DNA from 3 places in the Tistrella arctica genome. Region 1 is predicted to be linked to each of the others. Evidence: riboswitches for the same ligand, from Rfam matches in the RefSeq annotation. Region 1 holds a riboswitch; each other region holds the start of a gene.

Region 1 (3,254 bases):
ACCCACAGATCCACCGACATCGGGTGCTTCAGGCGCTGAAGATTGACCAGCCGCAACCCGGGTGCGGCATCGCCCAGCCGATCCCGCGCCGCCGACAGGCAGGCAAGTTCGGTGTCGGCGGCGGTGACCACCACCATTTCGGCCGGGCTCTGGCGCAGGTCGATGGCCTCGTCGCCATCATCGATCCGGCCGGGTTCGGCTGCCAGCAGATGCATCGGGGGCTGCCCCGCCCGGTCTCAGGCCGCGGTCCGTCCGCCGAGCGCGGTCGCGACCGCCCCGGCATCCAGCCCCTGCGCACCGATCACCACCAGCCGTGACCGCCGGGCCTCGCCAGCCCCCCAGGGCCGGTCGAAATGCTGCTGAAGCCGTGGCCCCACGCCTTGAACCACCAGCCGCATCGGCTTGTTTGTCACCGAAACGAAACCCTTTACCCGATAGATCGGATGATCGGCCACCGCCGCCGTGATCCGCCGGCTGATGTCATCGGGGCTCATGCCGTCGGGAAGCTCGACCACGAAGCTCGCAAAGGCGTCATGGCCGTGCTCCTCCTCGCTGGTGCCGTCGTGATGGCTGGGCCGGGACGCGATGTCGTCCTCGGCCGCGGCGCCGATCCCCAGCAGCACGGCGGGGTCGACCTTGCCGCCTGCCGCCTCGATCACCCGGGTTGCCGGCCGCAATTCGGGCGCGATCGCCGCATGGGCGCGGGCCAGTCCGGCCGCATCCAGCAGATCGGTCTTGGTCACGATCACCATATCGGCGCAGGCCAGTTGATCCTCGAACAGCTCGTCGACCTCGGCCTCATGGTCGAGCGAGGTATCGGCGGCGCGCTGACGGTCCAGTGCCTCCGGATCATTGGCAACCCGGCCTTCGGCGAGCGCCGCGCCATCGACCACGGCGATCACGCCGTCGACCGTCGCCAGGGTCTTCACCGACGGCCAGGCGAAGGCCTGCACCAGCGGCTTGGGCAGCGCCAACCCGCTGGTTTCGATGATGATGTGATCGGGGCGCGGCTCGCGGGCCAGCAGCGCTTCCATGGTCGGCAGGAAGTCATCGGCGACCGTGCAGCAGATGCAGCCATTTGCCAGTTCAATCACGTTTTCATCAGGGCACGTGTCTATGCCGCAACCCTTCAGCAGATCGCCGTCGATACCGACATCGCCGAATTCGTTCACGATCAGCGCCAGACGCCGGCCGCCGGCATTCTCGATCAGATGCCGGATCAGCGTGGTCTTCCCCGCGCCGAGAAAGCCGGTGACGATCGTCGCAGGTATTTTCGACCGGGTGCTCATGCGCGCCTCACGTTGGTTCAATCGGGTCGCGGCAACGGTAGAGGCGTGTGGGGGCCGCCGTCAATCCGCTGTCTTCAGACCGCATGGCGAACCGGCCGACGCCATTCCGGCCACGTCGACGCCGTGAAAACGCGTTGCAGACGCAGGTCCGGCGGTCTAGCATCAGGGCTGCACAGGTGCCGTTGAGTGGTCCGGTCAGGGTCACTCGCGGAGAATTGGGAAGTCGGAACGCGATCCCGGATCACCCGATCCGGCATGGCGGAAGCCGACGCTGCCCCCGCAACGGTAGGACATGCGGCAAGCCCGTCGCAGCCACTGGGTTTCACCCCCGCCAGCATCGGCCGGGGCGGCCTGGGAAGGCACGGGCCCGGAGGATCAGGACCAGACGCGGTCCTTGAAACCTCCCGCGGTCGAGCCCGGAAACCAGCCTGTGACACGACCGGCAAGCCGCGGAGGGCGGTGCGCGCTGATCCAGGGCCGCGCATGCGGCTGTTCCGGACCCCGCCGGACAGCCCGCCCCATATGCCGCCCCCCCGGACATCGCCGCACCCGCTTCCGCTGCCAGCCATTGACCCATGAACCGCCGATCCGTTTCGGCGGAGGCGATTGGTGACAGTGCAACGATGGCGATTTATCCAGACATCTCAAACCGTTATCGATCAGCCGCAGATCGCGGCCGCGATGCCGGCTGACCACACGACGCCAGCCTCGCCGACGATTGCCCGGATCGACCATGACGCGGTCATCCTGCTGGTGCGGCGCGGCCAGGGCAGCCCGCGCCGGCTGGAAACCCTGCGCGCGGCCGTGGCCGCCCGGCTGCGGGACACCGCGGGCTTCGACGGGCCGGTGGTGCTGGCCTTCACCGAACTGGCGGTACCAGCCGTCTCGGGCGCGCTTGGCGACCTGGCCGGCGGCGGCCATCACGCGGTGCTGCTGGTCGATCTGGTGGTGCCGGCCGAGATGAGCCTGCGTGGCTGGCTGCCGGGTGCCCTGCATGACTGGGCACAGCGCCATGCCATCACCCTCGACATCAGCTTCAGCGCCCCGGTTGAGGGCGACCCGCTTTTCGTCGACGCGATCGCCGCGCGCATCGCCGCCAGCGACCACGACGACATCCGCAACAGCCCCGCCATCGACACCAGGCCGTCATGGAACGACCCGCCGGAGCATGCCCATCACATCTTTGCCTGCGACGGGCCGCGCTGTGCCCATCGCGGCGCCGGGCCGGTGTGGACGGCACTGCTGGCGGCGCTGGAAGCGGCGGGTCTGCGCAACAAGACCCCCGATCGGGTGATGATGACCCGCAGCCGCTGCCTGTTTCCCTGCAATCGCGGACCGGTGCTGACCCTGCATCCCGGCGGATACTGGTATGCGGTGCCCGATGCCGCCGCCGCCCGGCGGATCGTGGACGAGCATCTGAAACAGGGCCGGCCGGTCGGCGATCTTCTGTTCCGCGCCGCCACGTGACCGGAGGTCGCAGGCCGGCCCCGCCGCTTGTCATCCCGTCGGGGCGCGCCCATAAGATGCATATGGAATGCATTGAATGATGAGGCCCTGCGATGTCGCTGCACCCCGAGGGCGGCCCCGAACGGCGGGCCGCGCTGACCGCCCGGATCATCGAGGAGACCGGCCTGACCGATGCGGTCATCGGCCAGGTCGTCGACCGCTTCTATGACCGGATCCGCGTCGATCCGGTGCTGGGCCCGGTTTTCGCCGCCCGCATCGCCGATGAGCGCTGGCCGGCCCATCTGGCGCAGATGCGCCGGTTCTGGTCGTCGGTGGCGCTGATGACCGGCGATTATCATGGCCGGCCGATGCCGGCGCATCTGCCGCTGCCGATCAGCGGTGCCGATTTCGATCATTGGCTGGCGCTGTTTCGCGACACCGTCACCACCATCTGCACCGAGGCCGGCGCCGCATTGCTGATCGATCGGGCCGGCCGCATCGCCGCCAGCCTGGAGATGG
Region 2 (3,254 bases), on a different contig from region 1:
CATCCTCACTGACATGCAAGGCATTCCTCATAATCGGTCGGCGTGGCGGATGCCGCAGAGCTCGGTGCCGTGTCCGGCCCCGTATTCACCAAGGTGTCGGTGTCACCCGCGAAGCCCGCACGCTGCAACGACCGCGACCGGCAGTAATACAGGCTCTTCACCCCCCGCTCCCAGGCGGTCCAGTGCAGCATATGCAGATCCCATTTATCGATATCGGCCGGCAGATACAGGTTCAGTGACTGGCTCTGGCAGATGAATGGCGCGCGATCGGCGGCGAAATCGATGATCCAGCGCTGGTCGATCTCGAAGGCGGTGCGGAACACGGCCTTTTCATCGGCGGTCAGCGCGGCCAGATGCTGCACCGATCCTTCATGGCCAAGGATGGACTGCCAGACCGCCGGCCTATCCAGCCCCTTGGCGACCAGCAGCCGGACAAGATGCGGGTTGCGTACCGATATCGCGCCCGACAGGGTCTTGTGGGTGTAGATATTGGCCGGGATCGGCTCGATGCAGGCGCTGGTGCCACCACAGATGATGCTGATGGATGCCGTGGGCGCGATGGCGAGCTTGTGGCTGAACCGCGCCTGCGTGCCGGCTTCCGCCGCATCGGGACAGGGGCCGCGCTCACCGGCCAGAAACACCGATGCCCGGTCGGCCTCCCGCCGCAGCTTGCGGAAGATGGCGAGATTCCACGCCTTGGCCATGGCGCTTTCGAACGGGATACCCCGCGCCTGAAGAAAGGCGTGAAAGCCCATCACGCCCAGCCCGACCGAGCGTTCGCGCATCGCCGAATAGCGCGCCCGGGCCATGCTGTCGGGCGCGGTCTCGATGAAGCTGGTCAGCACATTGTCGAGGAAGCGCATCACATCCTCGATAAAGCCCGGCGCCTCGTTCCACGCATCCCAGGTCTCGATGTTCAACGAGGCAAGACAGCAGACCGCGGTGCGCTCCTGGTCGTGATGGTCAAGGCCGGTGGGCAGGGTGATCTCGCTGCACAGGTTCGAGGTCGACACGCCCAGCCCCAGCATCCGCTGGTGGCGCGGCAGCGCCCGGTTGACGGTATCGATGAACAACAGATAGGGCTCGCCGGTCTGAAGCCGGGTTTCAAGAATGCGCTGCCACAGCCGGCGGGCATCCACCCGCCGGATCTCGCTGCCGTCACGGGGGCTGCGCAGCGCGACGTCATCCCCGGCCTTCACTGCCGCCATGAAGTCGTCGGTGATATTGACCCCATGATGCAGGTTCAGGCCCTTGCGATTGAAATCGCCCGACGCCTTGCGGATCTCCAGGAATTCCTCGATCTCGGGATGATGAATGTCCAGATAGACCGCCGCCGATCCGCGGCGCAGCGACCCTTGCGAAATCGCCAGGGTCAGGCCGTCCATGACATGAATGAACGGAATGATGCCCGAAGTCTCGCCACAGCCCTTCACGGTTTCGCCGATCGACCGGACCTGACCCCAATAGGTGCCGATGCCGCCGCCATTCGAGGCCAGCGCCACATTCTCGTTCCAGGTCCGGACGATACCGTCCAGGCTGTCGGGCACGGCGTTCAGGAAGCACGAAATCGGCAAGCCCCGCGCGGTGCCGCCATTGGACAGGATGGGTGTCGCCGGCATGAACCACAGCCGTGACATCGCATCATAGATCCGCTGGGCATGGCCGATATCGTCGCCATAGGCACAGGCAACCCGCGCGAACAGATCCTGATACCGTTCCCCCGGCATCAGATAGCGGTCGCGCAAGGTCGCCTTGCCGAAATCGGTCAACAGGGCATCGCGGCCATGATCGATGACAAGGTCCGAGGCGCGTGGCGCCGGTGCCAGCGGGGCCGGCAGCGGCGCATGCCGTATCCGGCCGGCCCCGACCGGCGCGGTAACGGGAACCAGATGACCATGACGGTCGAAATCGAAGGCCGGCGATGACATGGTGCTCACCCATCTGCCCTGGCGGACCGGTTCCGGGTGAACGCAGGGCGATGAAGGCCCCTGCGACGGTCCGGAACACCCGGACAAAGGCATGACCTGCCGCCTGCGCCCGCCGGGACTCCCCGCCCAGGGACGTTTCAACAGGTTCGCGGCAGGTCTCCTGGCTCGCGGGTCGCCGCTGCCACACAGGCCTTCCCGGCATGTTGCCATGCCAGTGACACCAGATCGTGTGGCCGCTCGCCGCCTACAGTTGCGGGGACAGCTTCGGCCTTGGCGGGCGCAATTGTAACGCCCGCCGCACCGAATTCCCTCTTAGCCCCATATATAGTGGATACAGGGAACCGAGAACGCTGCATCTTGTACAGATCCCCGGCCCGTCGTCAAGCCTGCCATCCGGCCTGCGCTTATCCGGCAAGGCCGAGGCCCAGCCGGGCCAGCACGGCCTCGATCGCCCGCCATCGGTCGGGCGTCACCTCGCCGCCGATCGTGATGCGCTTTGCCGCCGGATCCTCGCAAGCGACCACCAGCCCGTCGCCGGTGTCGCCGAGGGCCGCCCGCACCCGATGTTCGGCCGCAAGCTGACGCAGGCGGAAGCGTGCGATCTTGCCAAGCGGGGTCAAGGGCAGGTCGGGCAGCACGAAGACATGGCGCGGCCGCGCCGGCGGCTCGGCGATGTGCGCGGCCATGAAGGCCGCGATGTCGTCTTCGGTGCAGGTCATGCCGGCGCGCGGCATCACATACAGCACCGGCAGTTCTCCGGCATAATCGTCGGGCATGGCAACCGCCGCCGCCTGGGCGACCGCCGGATGGGCATGCGCGACCTCCTCGATCGCCACGGGATCGATATTGTGGCCACTGCGGATGATCACGTCCTTGGCCCGGCCGATGATCCGGAGCTCGCCCGAAGGCAGCACCTCGCCCAGATCACCCGATCGCAGCCAGCCATCCTGCGGACGATCGACGGTACCGGCAGCGGTGCGATAGCCCTGAAAGACATGTGGACCCGACACCAGAACCTCGCCGCGCGCACCGGGGAGACAGGCCGCGTCGACCGCGCCCAGCGCCACGCGTGCCAGCGGCACCGGCGGGCCCACGGCATGATCGTGAAACCGGCCGTCAGCCGGCTGGACCGACACGATCCCGCCGGTCTCGGTCATGCCATAAAGCTGACAGACCGGGCGGGCCGCGATCTTTTCCACCCGTGCCGCCAGTTCGGGCGCCAGCGGCGAACCGCCGGTCAGGATGGCCCGCAGCCGGTCGAGGCGCGCGGATCCGCGCGGGCTGTCGGCGATGGCTGCCAGAATGGTCGGCACACTGCCGATCATG
Region 3 (3,254 bases), on a different contig from region 1:
TTCTTGACCCCGGTGCCATAGGATGTGCGCAGCCGCGTGCCGGTGCCGTCGATCACCCAGGCGGCGGTCAGCCGGTAGGTGGCGGCATCGTCGAACAGCTCGTTCTGATCCAGCCGGCCGGCCGCCGACAGGAACAGGCTGTCGAACAGGCCCAGCCGGTATTCGGCGGCATAGCCGGTGGCATCGAAGGCCCGGTCGACCGATGACCAGTCGCTGTGGGTGCGCACGGTCTCGCGCTCATATTCCGCCGCCAGACTGATATCGTGGCTGGCGGGCAAACCGGTGGTGGTGTCGACGCTGTAATCGGTCTGATAGTCGGTCTTCAGGCGCCGCCCCAGATAGGTGCTGGATATCGTGCCGTCCGTGCGGTAATCGCGGTCGTGCTCGGTATGGGCCATGCCCAGCTTGTGGCGCCATCGGCCATCGGCCATGGCATAGCGGGCCTCGGCGCGGGCGAAGCTCTGGGTGCCGCGGGTCTCTTCGTCACCGTCGACGGGCAGGGTGGAATAGCCATCACCTTCAGCGCGATAGCGCAGGGTCCTGCCAACCAGGGCGAATTCCAGATCCTCGGTCGGCCGCCAGCCGAATTTCGCGAAGGCCGAGCGGTTGCGATAACCGTCGGTCTCAGGATTGCCCGCCCGCTCGTCGGCGACCGAGATGCCGTCGGTGCGGAAGCTCTGCACCGAGACCATGCCGTCGAAAATCTCGTCGCCATAGGACAGGCTGCCCACCGCCTCGCGGGTCTCGAAGCTGCCGGCCTCGGTCCGCAGACTGCCCGACAGCGGGCCGGCGCCGCGCTTCGTGGTGATGTCGATCACCCCGCCCATGGCGTCCGATCCGTACAGCGCGCTCTGGGGGCCGCGCAGAACCTCGATCCGCTCCACCTCATAGGCCAGCAGATGGGCGAAATCGAATTCCGAGCCGGCCGACGGGTCCGAGACCTCGATGCCGTCGATCCGCACCAGGGTCTGATTGCCTTCCGACCCCCGGATGCGGATCTGCGACAGGCCGCCGACCGAGCCGGTGCGGCTGACCGCGACGCCGGGCACCAGCCGCAGGGCATCGTCGACATGGCGGATCTGAAGCGCTTCAAGCTGCTCGCCGGTGATGACCGTCACCGCGCTGCCGATCGCGGCCAGTGGTGTGGGCGTGCGTGCGGCCGATACCGAGATCGGCCCGAGCGGTGTCACCTCGTCGTCGGAGGCAGCCTGTGCAATGGGCGACGACAGGCCGGCGGCGAGCGCGGCTGTCAGAATGGCGGCCGTGGTGACATGGCGGTTGGCTGGCTGGCGGCGGACGGAGTCCGGGCCGCGGAAGCGGGCAGTGGTATCAGGCACCGATAGACCTCGTTCAGCAATGTCGATCGGTCACTGCGAACGAGGCCAGCATGGTATGCGGCTTTGTGCCTGTTGGAACCGTGCCTGAAGGAAGACGGGTGTCCGGGGCCCTGACGCCGCCACCGCTTGCAAAAACCCATCGGTACACCCCGCCCGACGTGCTCGCCCGTGACCGCGAATGACGGCAGGTCTCCTGGCTCGCAGGTCATCGCACCGCCATCGCCTTCCCGGCCTCGATGGACCAGTGGCAGTCAGGATGGGGCACTCGCTGCTTACAGTTGCGGGGGCAGCCGCGGAATTGCGATCGCCGGCTTCGGCCGTGATCGCGCACCGCATTCCCTTTTCATCCCCGATCGACCAAGTCGATCGCGGACACCATCAGTGGCGCCATGGTTGCGCAATCGGGGTGCGTCTGGCAAGAGCATATCGCAGGGCGTCGGCGCGTTTCGCGATGGCGGGCCGGCCAGCCACGGACATGGCGGTCCTGGTGGCTATTTGCCCGGCATCCGGCGCAGAAGCGCATCCGCCCAGGATGCCGGCAGGGCTGCCAGCAGCCAGACCACCGCGGCCAGTTGCCAGGGAAAGGCGATCCGGGCGCGATTGCGGCAGAGCCCCCGGCGGATGATGGCGGCGGCGCGATCGGCATCCATCAGGTAGGGCATCGGAAAGCGGTTGCGCCCGGTCATCGGCGTGCGCACGAAGCCCGGGCAGACGACGGACACATGCAGGCCGCCCTTGGCGAGGCGCGGTCGCAGACCTTCGCCCCAGGCCTTGACGGCGGCCTTCGATGCGGCATAGGCGGGGGCACCGGGCTGGCCGCGATAACCGGCCAGGCTTGAGATGATCGCAATCGCCCCGCGTCCCCGGCCCAGCATCAGATTGGCGGCCGGCAACACGGTATTGACCACGCCGTCGACATTGACCGCGAAGATCGCGCGCGTGACCTCGGCCGAAACGGTGCCGCCCGACGCCGCCTCGTTTCCCGATATGCCGGCATTGGCGACGACCAGATCCAGGGGAAGGGTCGTGTCGGCGCGGGTGAGCCAGTCTGCCACGGCCCCGGCATCGGTCACGTCGAACAGGGCCGTATCGACCGTCGCACCGCTGGCGCGGGCGGCGGCGGCCACACCGTCCAGGCGGGCCGCGTCGCGTCCGTGCACCGACAGCCTGACGCCCGGTGCCGCATAGGCCCGGACCAGTGCGGCGCCGAGCCCGCTGGACGCACCGGTGATGGCGATGTGGCGGGGCGACAGGCGGTCGCGTGGCGGGCGGGTGTCGTCGGGCATCTGTGGCAATCGCTGCTTGGCGGGGGCTTGCGGGGTTCGTATAGTCCGCCGATCATCGCTCATCCTCAGGAGATTGGCCATGGCGCTCGCCAGCATGACGGGATTTGCCCGCGCCGACGCCGGCGATGCGCGCTATCGCTGGAGTTGGGAGGTCAAGAGCGTCAATGGCCGCTCGCTGGATCTCCGCATCCGCCTCGCCGCCGGCTTCGATCAGTTCGAGCCGGTGATCCGCCGGGTGGCCCAGGACCGGCTGCGGCGCGGCCATGTCAGCGTGCAGCTTGCCATGGTGGTCCATGCCCGCGGCACGCGGCTGCGCCTGGACCCGGATGTGGCCGACGGGCTGGGTGAGGTGATCGCCGATCTGCAGCGGCGCTTCCCCAAGGCCAAGGCGCCGCGGATCGATGGTCTGCTGCGCGTGCCCGGCCTGATCCAGGCCGTGGAGCACGAGGAAAGCGAAGCCGCCCGCGCCACCCGCGAGCACGCGATGACCGACAGCCTGATCGTGGCCTTCGACCGGCTGGTTGCGGCGCGCGCCCAGGAAGGCGCGGCCCTCGCCCGGCTGATCGACGAGCATATCGATGCGATCGGCGGCCTGATCGCCGATGCCCGGGCGACGGCCGCCGCCCAGCCC

Evidence for each region. Region 1 has a riboswitch for cobalamin ahead of WG924_RS21930 ((2Fe-2S) ferredoxin domain-containing protein). Riboswitches for the same ligand answer to the same signal wherever they lie in the genome.
Region 2: it holds a riboswitch for cobalamin, as region 1 does, so the genes downstream of both, WG924_RS00055 (ribonucleoside-diphosphate reductase subunit alpha) here and WG924_RS21930 ((2Fe-2S) ferredoxin domain-containing protein) in region 1, are expected to answer to the same signal.
Region 3: it holds a riboswitch for cobalamin, as region 1 does, so the genes downstream of both, WG924_RS02060 (TonB-dependent receptor plug domain-containing protein) here and WG924_RS21930 ((2Fe-2S) ferredoxin domain-containing protein) in region 1, are expected to answer to the same signal.

The regions. Positions count from the first base shown of each region.
Region 1 covers NZ_JBBKTV010000010.1:135,347-138,600, forward strand. Annotated here, with positions in the region: gene cobN (cobaltochelatase subunit CobN) at 1-215, opposite strand, end outside; gene cobW (cobalamin biosynthesis protein CobW) at 237-1,289, opposite strand; cobalamin riboswitch at 1,447-1,735, shown strand; gene WG924_RS21930 ((2Fe-2S) ferredoxin domain-containing protein) at 1,971-2,756, shown strand; gene WG924_RS21935 (group III truncated hemoglobin) at 2,849-3,254, shown strand, end outside.
Region 2 covers NZ_JBBKTV010000001.1:9,006-12,259, reverse strand. Annotated here, with positions in the region: gene WG924_RS00060 (ribonucleotide-diphosphate reductase subunit beta) at 1-15, opposite strand, end outside; gene WG924_RS00055 (ribonucleoside-diphosphate reductase subunit alpha) at 6-1,928, opposite strand; cobalamin riboswitch at 2,063-2,289, opposite strand; gene WG924_RS00050 (AMP-binding protein) at 2,333-3,254, opposite strand, start outside.
Region 3 covers NZ_JBBKTV010000001.1:463,410-466,663, forward strand. Annotated here, with positions in the region: gene WG924_RS02060 (TonB-dependent receptor plug domain-containing protein) at 1-1,337, opposite strand, end outside; cobalamin riboswitch at 1,504-1,732, opposite strand; gene WG924_RS02065 (SDR family NAD(P)-dependent oxidoreductase) at 1,829-2,623, opposite strand; gene WG924_RS02070 (YicC/YloC family endoribonuclease) at 2,703-3,254, shown strand, end outside.